Regions from separate parts of the Pantoea phytobeneficialis genome, predicted to be linked through region 1. Evidence: predicted binding sites of a transcription regulator. Region 1 holds the regulator's gene; each other region holds the start of a gene.

The links. Region 1 encodes PurR, which represses purine synthesis genes. Its sites were predicted from a motif close to CANGCAAACGTTTGCNTG; they were not measured.
Region 2: carA (glutamine-hydrolyzing carbamoyl-phosphate synthase small subunit) is a predicted target of PurR. The motif match lies at 2,211-2,228, and genes of this name have one in related genera.
Region 3: CTZ24_RS01885 (nucleoside-specific channel-forming protein Tsx) is a predicted target of PurR. The motif match lies at 2,014-2,031, and genes of this name have one in related genera.

The regions. Positions count from the first base shown of each region.
Region 1 is NZ_CP024636.1:1,906,163-1,910,448, forward strand. It holds gene punC (purine nucleoside transporter PunC) at 1-36, opposite strand, end outside; gene punR (DNA-binding transcriptional activator PunR) at 145-1,056, shown strand; gene purR (HTH-type transcriptional repressor PurR) at 1,053-2,078, opposite strand; gene cydH (cytochrome bd-I oxidase subunit CydH) at 2,364-2,453, shown strand; gene CTZ24_RS08910 (C40 family peptidase) at 2,516-3,301, opposite strand; gene CTZ24_RS08915 (Grx4 family monothiol glutaredoxin) at 3,665-3,997, shown strand; gene rnt (ribonuclease T) at 4,033-4,286, opposite strand, start outside.
Region 2 is NZ_CP024636.1:735,671-739,956, forward strand. It holds gene ispH (4-hydroxy-3-methylbut-2-enyl diphosphate reductase) at 1-918, shown strand, start outside; gene dapB (4-hydroxy-tetrahydrodipicolinate reductase) at 1,165-1,980, shown strand; gene carA (glutamine-hydrolyzing carbamoyl-phosphate synthase small subunit) at 2,451-3,599, shown strand; gene carB (carbamoyl-phosphate synthase large subunit) at 3,613-4,286, shown strand, end outside.
Region 3 is NZ_CP024636.1:426,374-430,659, reverse strand. It holds gene CTZ24_RS01895 (response regulator) at 1-460, shown strand, start outside; gene CTZ24_RS01890 (sensor histidine kinase) at 457-1,812, shown strand; gene CTZ24_RS01885 (nucleoside-specific channel-forming protein Tsx) at 2,270-3,136, shown strand; gene yjdN (VOC family metalloprotein YjdN) at 3,246-3,671, opposite strand; gene CTZ24_RS01875 (LysR family transcriptional regulator) at 3,750-4,286, opposite strand, start outside.

The sequences.
Region 1 (4,286 bases):
AGCAAGATAAGGCAGAAATCCTTTTGATGACAACATGGTAATTCTCTTTAGACAGGAAAACGCGGAGGAGTGTAAAAGCGTGCACCAGGTTTTGTGAAACGCTAATATTTGCGCGGTGCTATCAAAAAATTTGCAGGCAAAAATATGTGGTCTGAATATGCGCTTGAAGTGGTAGATGCGGTGGCCCGCAGCGGTAGTTTTAGTGCGGCAGCACAAGAGTTACATCGGGTGCCTTCTGCCATCAGCTACACGGTACGGCAGCTCGAAACCTGGCTGGCGGTGCCGTTGTTCGAACGTCAGCATCGGGAAGTGGTGCTGACGGCAGCCGGGGAGCATTTTGTCCGGGAAGGGCGTAGTGTTATCAAAAAAATGCTGGCGACGCGGCGGCAGTGCCAGCAGTTGGCAAATGGCTGGCGTGGTCAGCTGAGTATCGCGGTGGATTGCATCGTTAAACCTCATCGCACCCGACAACTGGTGAAGGATTTCTACCGCCACTTTCCCGACATGGAGCTGATTATCAGTTATGAAGTGTTTAATGGTGTCTGGGATGCACTGGCCGATGGGCGGGTCGATGTAGCGATTGGGGCCACTCAGGCGATCCCGGTCGGTGGGCGTTTTGCCTTTCAGGATATGGGCGCGTTGAACTGGCGCTGCGTGGTCAGCCCCGATCATCCGTTGGCAAAAAGTACCTTGTTGGATGACGAGACGTTGCGGGCCTGGCCTTCTCTGGTGCTGGAAGACACTTCGCGGGCGTTGCCGCGGCGCATGACCTGGACGTTGGATAATCAACGCCGGCTGGTGGTGCCGGAATGGGAAACCGGCGTCGACTGCCTGCTGGCGGGACTTTGCGTGGGGATGGTGCCGGGCCATTTAGCCCGGCCATTACTGGATAGCGGAGCATTAACCGAGTTACCGTTACCCACGCCGTTCCCGGATAGCCCATGCTGCGTCAGTTGGTCGGAACAACGGAACTCGCCAGCTCTGGGTTGGTTGCTGAGTTATCTCGGCGATGCCGAAACGCTCAACTATGAATGGTTGAGCGAAACGGAAACCTAGCGGCGGTAGTCGCGGAACGGGCCGTCAGCGACTGAACGGCGTTCAATTAGCGTTGGCTGAACTTCAATGGTTTGCGGTTCTTCACGTTTGCTGGTGATACGATCCAGCAGCATTTCCAACGCTTTTTCACCTAACTGAGCTTTGGGTTGATGAACGGTGGTCAGCGCCGGCGTGAAATAACGTGCGTTGCGCACGTTGTCATAGCCGATCACTGAGATATCCTGCGGGACCCGCAGACCCATTTCATCCGCAGCACAGATCGCGCCCATCGCCATGATATCGCCACCGCAGAACACAGCAGTCGGGCGTTGCTTCTGATTGAGGATCTGCTGCATCGCCTGATAACCGGATTCCGGTTCAAAATCGCCCTGCACAATCCACTCGGGCCGCACGGTGATGCCTGCCTCATTTAGCGCCTGCATGAAACCGGCATGGCGGCCACCGCCGGTGTTGCGCTCCATTTGTCCGGGGATGGCACCAATGTCACGATGACCGCGTTCAATCAGGTAACGCCCGGCGAGATAGCCGCCCTGAAACGCATTGTCCTGCACCGTATCGGTAAAATCGCCACGCGATGCGCCCCAGTCCATCACCACCATCGGGATATTACGGTTCTCTTCCAGCATGGTCAGCAGGTCGTCAGGGTATTCTGAACACATCACCAACAGGCCATCGACACGCTTCTGCGCCATCATCGACAGATATGCGCGCTGTTTTTGCAGGTCGTTATGCGCATTGCCCAGGATCAGCGTGTAGCCGCGATCGAAACAGTGATTTTCCACCGCCTCGATAATCTCGGCAAAATAGGGGGCTTCACTGGAGGTGGCCAGCAGCCCCAGCGTTTTGGTGTGGTTGACTTTCAGGCTGCGCGCCACGGCGCTGGGCGAGTAATGCAGCTCTTTGATCGCTTCCCATACGGCGTTACGCGTCTCTTCCGCGACAAAACGCGTTTTGTTGATGACATGCGAAACCGTGGTGGTGGAGACACCGGCGCGTTTCGCCACATCTTTAATTGTTGCCATGAAAATGGTACTCCCGGGCTTATCGCAACTAACTGATAAGTATATTGTTAAACGTTTGCGTCTGCTAATGGTTTTGCGCCCCGATTTTCGGGGCGAATGGCGAAGAAAAAGACATTAACACCTGGTCAATAACGCTTTAACTTGCCGCAAACACAGCGTGCGCAAAATCTGTTGCGCAACGAAAGGCGGCGATTCTAGCAAGCTGGCGCGGATAAGACGAGATTTTTGCCGGAGGCTGTGAGAAAATTACGATAACCCTTCATTTATTGTGACTAAGGAGTTGTGATGAGTACAGACCTGAAACTGGCGCTGTTTACCACTGTGGGCGCGCTACTAATGATTATCGTGTTCAGCTTCACCGCGATCCTTCATTAATAAAAAAGCCGGACCTGAAAATCAGGGTCCGGCTTGTTGTTTTATCGGGTATCGGGCGTTTTTTAGCGGATAGTTTTGGGGGTCATCATACGGCGTGCCCCGACGTAGTGTTTCAGCCAGTAATCCTCACCCAATGCACTGATTTGAATATCTTTACCGGTACGAGGCGACTGGATAAATTTGCCATTACCAAGATAAACACCGACATGATCGGCAGTGCCGCGATTATTGATGCGGAAGAACACCAAATCCCCTTTCTCCAGCATATCGCGCTTAATCGGTGCCGCATCCCGCAGGTGATACATTTCGTTGGCGGTGCGCGGGAATTTATATTTGACCAGGTCTTTGTAGGCGTACCACACCAGACCGCTGCAATCGAAACCGGTATGCGGTGAAGTGCCACCCCATTGGTATGGTTTACCAATCTGCCCCATCAGCTTGTTCATCGCGGTTTCGCGTGCTTTCTGATAGCGCTGACGGTGAGAATTGCTCATCTTGATGGTGGTCAAATCGCGGTCATCGTCCTGCTTCGCGCTTCTCTTTGCCAGACGTTGGTGACCATATTTTTTTGACGGTGATTTCAGCAGGGCTTTCTTGCTGCGGGTTTTATGCAGCGCCGTTTCCATTTTCGGCTGTTTTTTCAGCTTTAGCTTCTGAACACTGGTAGCAAGACGGGATTTTTTGGTGCTGGTTTTTACCGGACGTCGCTTGCGACGCTCATCTTCGCGCGCACTTTTTTTCTCAGCGTTATGCAAACTGGCATTGATGGGCGCATGCGGTGACGCAGAAGCCACATTAAAAAACAGTTGGGCGAAAGCCAGCATAAAAAGCGTAATGAGTAAACGCATAGTCCGGTACAGGTTAAGCAGTCTGAAGAAACAGCCCGCAGCTATGTTAGAAAAATCTGATCAACGATCAGCACCGAGATGATTCTAATCCAGTTTTTTTCTAAAAGGTAAGGCATTTTTCTATTAATGTGTTAGCAGAGTTGATATGGGGCAAAAATGAGCGATTTCAGCTGGTTAACCCAGCAGATATATTGCTAATTATTAATCGGTTCATGCTTAATCATGATATGAAAATGTTATTTATGGCACCGGAACTTAACAAACATGGCGATTGATGTGCCTGAACCGCAAAATCCCGTTTTAGTGCGGGGGTGAAATCGCTACAATAAACAAACACGAAGTGAGGAATTAAGGAAGGCAAAAATGAGTACTGTTGAGAAAATCCAGCGCCAGATCGCAGAAAACCCGATCCTGCTGTACATGAAAGGTTCGCCGAAACTGCCAAGCTGCGGTTTCTCTGCACAAGCGGTACAGGCTCTGTCTGCCTGTGGTGAGCGCTTCGCGTATGTTGATATCCTGCAAAACCCGGATATTCGTGCCGAGTTGCCAAAATATGCCAACTGGCCGACCTTCCCACAGTTGTGGGTTGATGGCGAGCTGGTCGGTGGTTGCGACATCATCGTCGAGATGTTCCAGCGTGGTGAACTTCAGCCGCTGATTAAAGAAACTGCTGAGAAGTATAAAGAAGCAGAATAAGCGTTAAGGCCGACAGTCGTCGGCCTTTCTTTTGGTCACTCGGCGGAGTCTTCTTCCGACAGTTCGTCACTGAACGCCAGTGGCCAGCCCCCCAGACGTTTCCAACGGTTCACTAACTCGCAAAACAGGATGGCGGTTTGTTCGGTATCGTACAGGGCGGAATGCGCCTGGGTGCTATCAAAATCCATCCCTGCCGCTTTACAGGCTTTTGCCAGCACCGTCTGACCCAATACCAATCCACTTAATGCCGCAGTGTCGAAAGTGGCAAACGGATGGAATGGATTACGCT
Region 2 (4,286 bases), 1.2 Mb from region 1:
GCGGGCGTGGATCGCGCCATTAGCATCGTTGAGCGCGCGCTGGAGATGTACGGCGCGCCAATCTATGTACGTCATGAAGTGGTACATAACCGCTATGTGGTAAGCAGCCTGCGCGAACGCGGTGCCATCTTTATCGAAGAGATCAGCGAAGTGCCGGATGACGCTATCCTGATCTTCTCCGCGCATGGGGTATCTCAGGCGGTACGTGCTGAGGCGAAGGCGCGTAATCTGACCATGCTGTTTGATGCCACCTGTCCGTTGGTGACCAAAGTGCATATGGAAGTGGCGCGCGCCAGCCGTAAAGGCGTCGAAGCCATTCTGATTGGACATGCAGGCCATCCGGAAGTGGAAGGCACGATGGGGCAATACAGCAACCCCAACGGCGGCATGTATCTGGTGGAATCACCGGAAGACGTGTTCAAATTGCAGGTCAAAGATGAAAGCAACCTGTGCTTTATGACCCAGACGACGTTGTCCGTTGATGATACGTCGGACGTGATTGACGCGCTGCGTCAGCGCTTCCCGGCGATCATCGGGCCACGCAAAGATGATATCTGCTATGCCACCACTAACCGCCAGGAAGCGGTGCGTGTGCTGGCGCGTGATGCAGAAGTGGTGCTGGTGGTCGGTTCGAAAAACTCCTCCAACTCCAATCGTCTGGCGGAACTGGCACAGCGCGCCGGTAAGCTGGCGAAGCTGATCGACTCTGCCGATGATATTCAGGAAGAGTGGGTAAAGGGCGTGACCACCATAGGTGTGACCGCTGGGGCTTCCGCGCCGGATGTTCTGGTGCAGCAGGTGATTCAGCGCCTGCGCGATCTGGGTGGTGAAGCAGCGATTGAGCTGATTGGCCGCGAAGAAAACATCGTGTTTGAAGTACCGAAAGAATTGCGTGTAGAAGTGCGCAACGTGCAGTAACCCCTTCCCCGTAGCGGCGGCGATTTATCGCGCTTTTTTCGACCAGGCAAAAAGACGCGCGATAAATCGGGCCGCTACACCAACCCGCGCAAGCCGATTTCCACCTGGTGAGATTGCTTTTACTGATAATCTGACGCGGCTGGCATAAAATTCTTATTATCCCTTTTTTATTGTGGCGTGACTGTTATCTGACCGTTAACCTGTTTGCGCTTTGCATGCATAGATTTGTATCAGGAATGAATAAATATGAGTGAAATCCGCATTGCTATTGTTGGTGCGCCGGGTCGCATGGGACGCAATTTGATTCAGGCCGCGCAGCAGGCGGAAGGCGTCGTGCTAGGTGCTGCGCTGGCGCGTGCCGGTTCGTCATTGATCGGTAGTGACGCCGGTGAGTTGGCAGGTATTGGCAAGACCGGGGTGATCATCACTGCGGATTTGCAGCAGGTGGTCAACGACTTCGACGTGTTGATCGACTTCACTCGCCCGGAAGGTACGCTGGAATACCTGGCTTTTTGCCGCCAGCACCAAAAAGCGATGGTGATTGGTACCACCGGTTTTGATGAGGCAGGTAAAGCGGCGATTCGTGCCGCGGCAGAAGAGATTGGCATCGTGTTTGCGGCCAACTTCAGCGTTGGTGTGAACCTGGTGCTGGAACTGCTGAAACAAGCCGCAAAAGTGATGGGCGATTATGCCGATATTGAAATCGTAGAAGCGCATCACCGTCATAAAGTTGATGCACCATCAGGCACAGCGCTGGCGATGGGTGAAGCCATTGCTGAAGCAATGGACTGGAAACTGGACGAGCACGCCGTCTACGCGCGTGAAGGCCATACCGGTGAGCGTAAAGCGCAAACCATCGGTTTCGCTACCGTTCGCGCCGGTGATATCGTCGGTGAACATACCGCGATGTTTGCAGATATCGGGGAGCGCGTTGAGATTACCCACAAGGCTTCCAGCCGCATGACCTTTGCAAATGGAGCCGTAAAAGCCGCTTATTGGCTTAAAGACAAGAAATCTGGCCTTTATGACATGCGTGATGTGCTGGATTTATCGATGTTGTGAGTGTTGTGAACCATCGTGATGTGGTTATTTCAATCGGTAAGACATTGATTGAATAGGGCAATAATATTATTGCCCTTTATTTTGTCTGTAAAAAATGGTTTTCGTTATTTTTTAATGCTAAGTCTCCTGTTTTTCGTTGTTTATGATCGTTTTTCATCCTTAAAAACGTCATTTTTGACCATTTGGTCAAAATTATCATCCCGGTAGCACGACTTTCAGATTATTTCCGCCTCGCAACCGTTTATTTTTCCAGGTTGTCTCGCTCTTTTGTCGGTTTCTGTTGCTTTTAACATTCAGTTGCCCGAAAAAAACAAAAAAATAACGTCTCAGGGTAGACAAGGTGCGGGTCGATCATTAGAATGCGCGCAATTTGCCAAAAATCGACCGGTCAGGCGGTTTTTGCATTGATTCAGGACAGTATTTTGAATTAATATGCAAATATTGTGACTGTTTATTCCCTGGAGGATGTTTTGATTAAGTCAGCGCTCTTGGTTCTGGAAGACGGAACCCAATTCCACGGTCGGGCCATCGGGGCAACGGGATCGGCAGTGGGGGAGGTCGTTTTCAATACGTCAATGACCGGTTATCAAGAAATCCTCACTGATCCCTCCTATTCCCGCCAGATCGTCACCCTCACTTATCCCCATATCGGCAATGTTGGCGCTAATGCCGCCGACGCAGAGTCCAGCCAAATTCATGCTCAGGGCCTTGTTATCCGCGACCTGCCGCTGATTACCAGCAACTTCCGTAGTGAAGAGAGCTTGTCAGCCTATTTGCAGCGCAACAACATCGTCGCCATTGCCGATATCGATACCCGTAAGCTGACGCGTCTGCTGCGTGAAAAAGGGGCACAGAACGGCTGTATCATCGCCGGTGACAATCCAGACGCCGCTCTGGCATTGCAGAAGGCACAAGCCTTCCCGGGCCTGAAAGGCATGGACCTGGCAAAAGAAGTGACGACGGCGGAAACCTATCCGTGGCAGCAAGGTAGCTGGACGCTGAAAGACGATCTGCCGGAGCAGAAGTCAGCGGCAGAGCTGCCATTCCATGTAGTTGCCTACGATTTTGGTGCCAAGCGCAATATCCTGCGTATGCTGGTAGACCGTGGCTGTCGCCTGACGGTGGTGCCGGCGCAGACGTCTGCTGAAGACGTTCTGAAGTTGAACCCGGATGGTATTTTCCTCTCCAACGGCCCTGGCGACCCGGAGCCGTGCGATTATGCCATCAGCGCGATTCAGTCTTTCCTTAATACCGATATCCCGGTATTCGGTATCTGCCTGGGTCATCAGCTGCTGGCGCTGGCAAGCGGTGCGAAAACCATCAAAATGAAGCTGGGCCATCATGGCGGCAACCATCCGGTAAAAGATCTCGACAACAACACCGTGATGATCACCGCACAGAACCACGGTTTCGCCGTTGATGACAGCAACTTACCGGCAAATTTACGCGTGACCCATGTTTCGCTGTTCGACCAGACCGTGCAGGGCATTCACCGTACCGATAAACCGGCTTTCAGCTTCCAGGGACATCCGGAAGCCAGCCCAGGCCCGCACGATGCGGCGCCGCTGTTCGATCACTTTATCGAACTGATTGAAGCCTACCGTTCTAACGCGAAGTAATCAGGAGCTAACGATGCCAAAACGTACAGACATAAAATCCATCCTGATCCTTGGCGCAGGTCCGATCGTTATCGGCCAGGCATGTGAATTTGACTACTCGGGTGCGCAGGCGTGTAAAGCGCTGCGTGAAGAGGGCTACCGCGTCATTCTGGTGAACTCGAACCCGGCCACCATCATGACTGACCCGGAGATGGCTGATGCAACCTACATCGAGCCAATCCACTGGGAAGTGGTGCGTAAAATCATTGAAAAAGAGCGCCCGGATGCCGTGCTGCCTACTATGGGCGGCCAGACGGCGCTGAACTGCGCACTGGAGCTGGAGCGTCAGGGCGTGCTGGAAGAATTCGGCGTGACCATGATTGGTGCGACTGCCGACGCGATCGATAAAGCTGAAGACCGTCGCCGTTTTGACGTGGCGATGAAAAGCATCGGTCTGGACACCGCACGTTCCGGTATCGCGCATACCATGGAAGAGGCGCTGGCGGTGGCTGAAGATGTTGGCTTCCCGTGCATCATCCGTCCTTCCTTTACCATGGGCGGCACCGGTGGCGGCATCGCCTATAACCGCGAAGAGTTTGAAGAGATTTGTGAACGCGGTCTGGACCTGTCGCCGACCAATGAGCTGCTGATTGACGAGTCGCTGATTGGCTGGAAAGAGTACGAGATGGAAGTGGTGCGTGATAAAAA
Region 3 (4,286 bases), 1.5 Mb from region 1:
TACCCGTGGCGATATGACGCCGGTGCTGGTGCTGACCGCGCGTGATACCGTGGCCCAGCGTGTTCAGGGACTCGACAGCGGTGCCGATGATTACCTGCTAAAACCCTTTGATTTACAAGAGGTCCTGGCGCGAATGCGAGCGATTACCCGACGTCGTCACGGTGCGGCGGATTCCCTGTTAGGCAGCGGCGACGTGCAGCTCGATATGATGACGCGTGAAGTGCTGTATAAAGGGCAGCGTGAGCAACTTACCGCGCGTGAATACGCCCTGCTTTATGCGCTGCTGGAGCGTCCGGGCGCCATTCTTTCACGCGAACAACTGGAAAACCGCATCTACGGCTGGGGCGAAGAAGTCACCAGCAATGCGGTTGATGTCTTAATTCATGGCATGCGCCGCAAGCTGGATAACGAAGTGATTCGCAACGTGCGCGGCCTGGGGTGGCGAGTCCCTGCAATATGAAACCCTTCACGTTTATGCGTTCCCTGCGTAATAAATTGCTGACTACCCTGTTGCTGATGCATCTGGCGATGATCGGTGGTGTCACCTCCTATTTTTACAGCTGCTACGGCGACATGATCGGCACTATGAAGGACGATCAGCTGGCAAAAATCGCCGATGCCTGGGCCAGCAGCAAACGCATTCCTGCCCTGATGCCGCTGATGCTCAACGCCGATAAACTCAAAAGCGCCTATGTGGTGCAATTGTGGGATGACAATCAGCAGCTGCGCGCCAGTTCCTGGCCGGAGTTGAATGCGCCATTGCAAAATAAAAAAGGCTGGAGTGACGTTAAGATCGGAGATTGTGAAGACTGCGACTGGCGTGTCTTCAATCGCCCCGGCGAACCCGGCAGTGAAATCGCTGCCATTCAGGTGCTCTACAACATCGGCTATATGAAAAGCGTGATGGTGAAGCGCGCACTGTCAGCCATTATTCCGTTGATTTTAATGATGCCGCTCTCGCTGCTGGTGATCTGGCTGGTGGTGCGCGCCATTACGCGCGACTTACGCGTGGCCTCGCGCCAGATTGCCGCCCAGGAGATGTTGCATCCCGACAGCGTCCCCCCGGATGGCTTACCGGACGAAATCCTGCCGCTGGTTGCCGCCTATAACTCGCTACTGGATAAACTGCGTGCTGCCTGGTCGTCACAGCGCCAGTTCCTCGAAGATGCCGCCCACGAACTGCGCACGCCGGTCACCGCCGTGACGTTGCAGCTGGAGAACCTACGCCAGCATATTCAACCGGGCGAGGCCAGCCGTCAGTTTGATCAACTGGAAGCGGGCGTGACCCGTACCCGCCATCTGGTGACACAGCTGCTGAACATCTCGCGCCAGGAAGATCAGTCGGTGGTCGCCACGGTAGAAAATATTGAGCTGGAAGACCTGCTGAAGGAGAGTATCGAGCAGCTGATGGTGGTGGCCGATAAGCGCGGGATTGATATCGGTTTTAACGGCACTGCCCACTACCGCATCCAGGCCAGTCGTTCCGATTTACGCAGCCTGTTTGACAACCTGATCGGTAATGCCATGCTGCACACCCCCGAAGGCAGCCTGGTGGATGTGCTGCTGCATCGCGTCGGCAATCACACCGTGGTGGATATTGTTGATAACGGGCCGGGTATGCCGGAAGGCTTTATCGAACGCGCGTTTGACCGCTTCACTCGCTCGCCTGATGTGCAGGCCCAGGGTAGCGGCCTTGGGCTGTCGATTGTTCGCAGCGTGGCGCAAAAACACCGTATGCAGGTGGCACTGTCGAACTGCCTCAATCCGCAGGGTCAGATTTGCGGTTTGCAGGTGCGAGTTACCCTCCCTTAATAGCTGTCTCTCATCCGTAACGGCGCTGTTTATTCCTGCTCCTCATCCGTAGCGGCGCGATTTATCGCGCTGTTTTTTTGTGCTGTGCCCCTCCACGCAAAAAGATGCGCGATAAATCGCGCCGCTACAGGCAAAAAGACGCGCGATAAATCGCTCCGCTACATCCGATTCCCCCATAAGCATTTTGCAACGCGTCGCGACAACGTAAACGGTTGCGGGGTTCCGTTCGATCCATGACATTTATGTGACATAACTCACATTTTTGGTGAATGGAATTGCAACACTTTTTGACAAACGTGATCAAAATCTATTTTCTATCGGACTGATACAGGCACCCTACGCGAGCTTTAAAAACCGGCAGCTCAGACCGGCTTAAAACAATTCACCGCCCACCCCTGGGATCGACTGACACCGATCGCGCATTTTTGCGACGATCACGAGCATGTGGTTAACGATAATGAAATATAAAGCATTGATAGCAGGGGCCTTACTGGCCAGCAGCTGGACCGGCGCGACCCAAGCAGCAGACAGCAACCCGCAATACCTTTCCGACTGGTGGCATCAGAGCGTCAACGTGGTGGGCAGTTATCACACCCGTTTCGGACCACAGTTTAATAACGACGTGTATCTGGAATACGAAGCCTTTGCCAAAAAGGACTGGTTTGATTTCTACGGCTACGCCGACCTGACCAACTTCTTCGGTGTGGGCAACAGCAACGCTAACGGTATTTTCGACCACGGTTCGCCGCTGTTCATGGAAATTGAGCCGCGTTTCTCCATCGATAAGCTGACCGGTACCAGCCTGGCGTTTGGTCCGTTTAAAGAGTGGTACTTCGCCAACAACTACATCTACGACATGGGCCGCAACGCGTCGCAGCGCCAGAACACCTGGTATATGGGTCTGGGCACCGATATCGACACCCATTCCGATGTGGGCCTGTCGCTGAACGTGTACGCGAAATACCAGTGGCAGAACTACGGTGCCGCCAACGAAAACAGCTGGGATGGCTATCGCTTCAAGGTGAAATACTTTGTGCCGATTACCGACCTGTGGGGCGGTAAGCTGAGCTATATCGGCTTCACCAACTTCGACTGGGGTTCCGATCTGCGTGACGAAACCGGTCCATCACGTACCAGCAACTCGATTGCATCCAGCCACATTCTGTCGCTGAACTACGACCACTGGCATGTTTCTACCGTGGCGCGTTATTTCCACAACGGTGGACAGTGGGCTGATGGCCAGGAGCTGAACTTCGGCAATGGTCCGTTTGAAGTGAAATCAACCGGCTGGGGTTACTACCTGGTTGTGGGTTATAACTTCTAACTTAGCTAACGCCACCTTCATCCGTAGCGGCACGATTTATCGCGCAATGTTTTCCGGCACAGCGCCGAATTGCGCGATAAATCGCGCCGCTACGGGGTAACATCGGTGACTAAATTCTTGGTTTATAAGCATTCACCATCCACGGCACACCGAACTTATCGGTGAACATGCCAAAACCATTCGCCCAGAACGTCGGCTCCCAGCTTTTTGTCACCTGCCCGCCGGCAGACAACGCATCAAACCAACGCTTGCCCTGCACTTCATCTGGCGTGGAGAGACTCACTGCAAAGCCGTTGTAGTGCGCCTCACGATTCCCGTCACTCAACATAATTTCGCCCTGCCCGATGCGCAGGTGCGCGTGCATGATATGTTCCGGTGGAAAGGTCATCCCGGAGGGACAACCTTCTGTGGATTCCGTCTCCGGCATATCGCCAAAGGTCATTTTAAACAGCAACTCGCCGTCAGTCGCCTCAAGGTAGAATGCGATGGCCTCTTCGCAGCGGCCGTCATAAAACAAATAAGGGGTAATTTGCATGGTCGGTTCTCCAGAGTGAACGCCCGATGCCAAGTGTAGTGGCTGCCAGCCAAACAGGACGCGAGCCGGGCCGCACTCTTACCTTTGTTGACAATAGCGCCGGAACAGCTGCGCCATATAGGCGCTCATCGGCGTCAACGCCGTGTCCTTACGCTGAATCAGATAAAAGTTTGCCTTGGGTAACGGATCATCCAGCTCCAGCGCCACCAGCTGGCCGCCGTGGGTTGGGTCTTCAATCACATCTCGCGAGATAATGCTGACGAAATCGGTCTTTGCCACCAGGCTGGTACAGGCCATAAAGGTTTCGCAAGTGACGACGATTTTTGGTGCCATGCCGCGCTCGCCAAACATATCGTGCAGCAGCCGATAATAGCTGCCCTGCGGCGTCGGCATGGTCCAGTCACAATGCTGCAACTCCGCCAGCGAGCGTGCATGAGCCATCGGATGACCTTTACGCACCACCACCTGATAATCTCGCTCCATCAGTCGTTCGTAGGTCAGTTCCTGATCGAGATGGCTTTGGTCGTAAGTGTTGATGGTGAAATCCAGCTCCCCCTGGCGCAGCTCATGTACCATCGCCACCAGTTGGCCTTCGACGATACGCACCTTTACCAG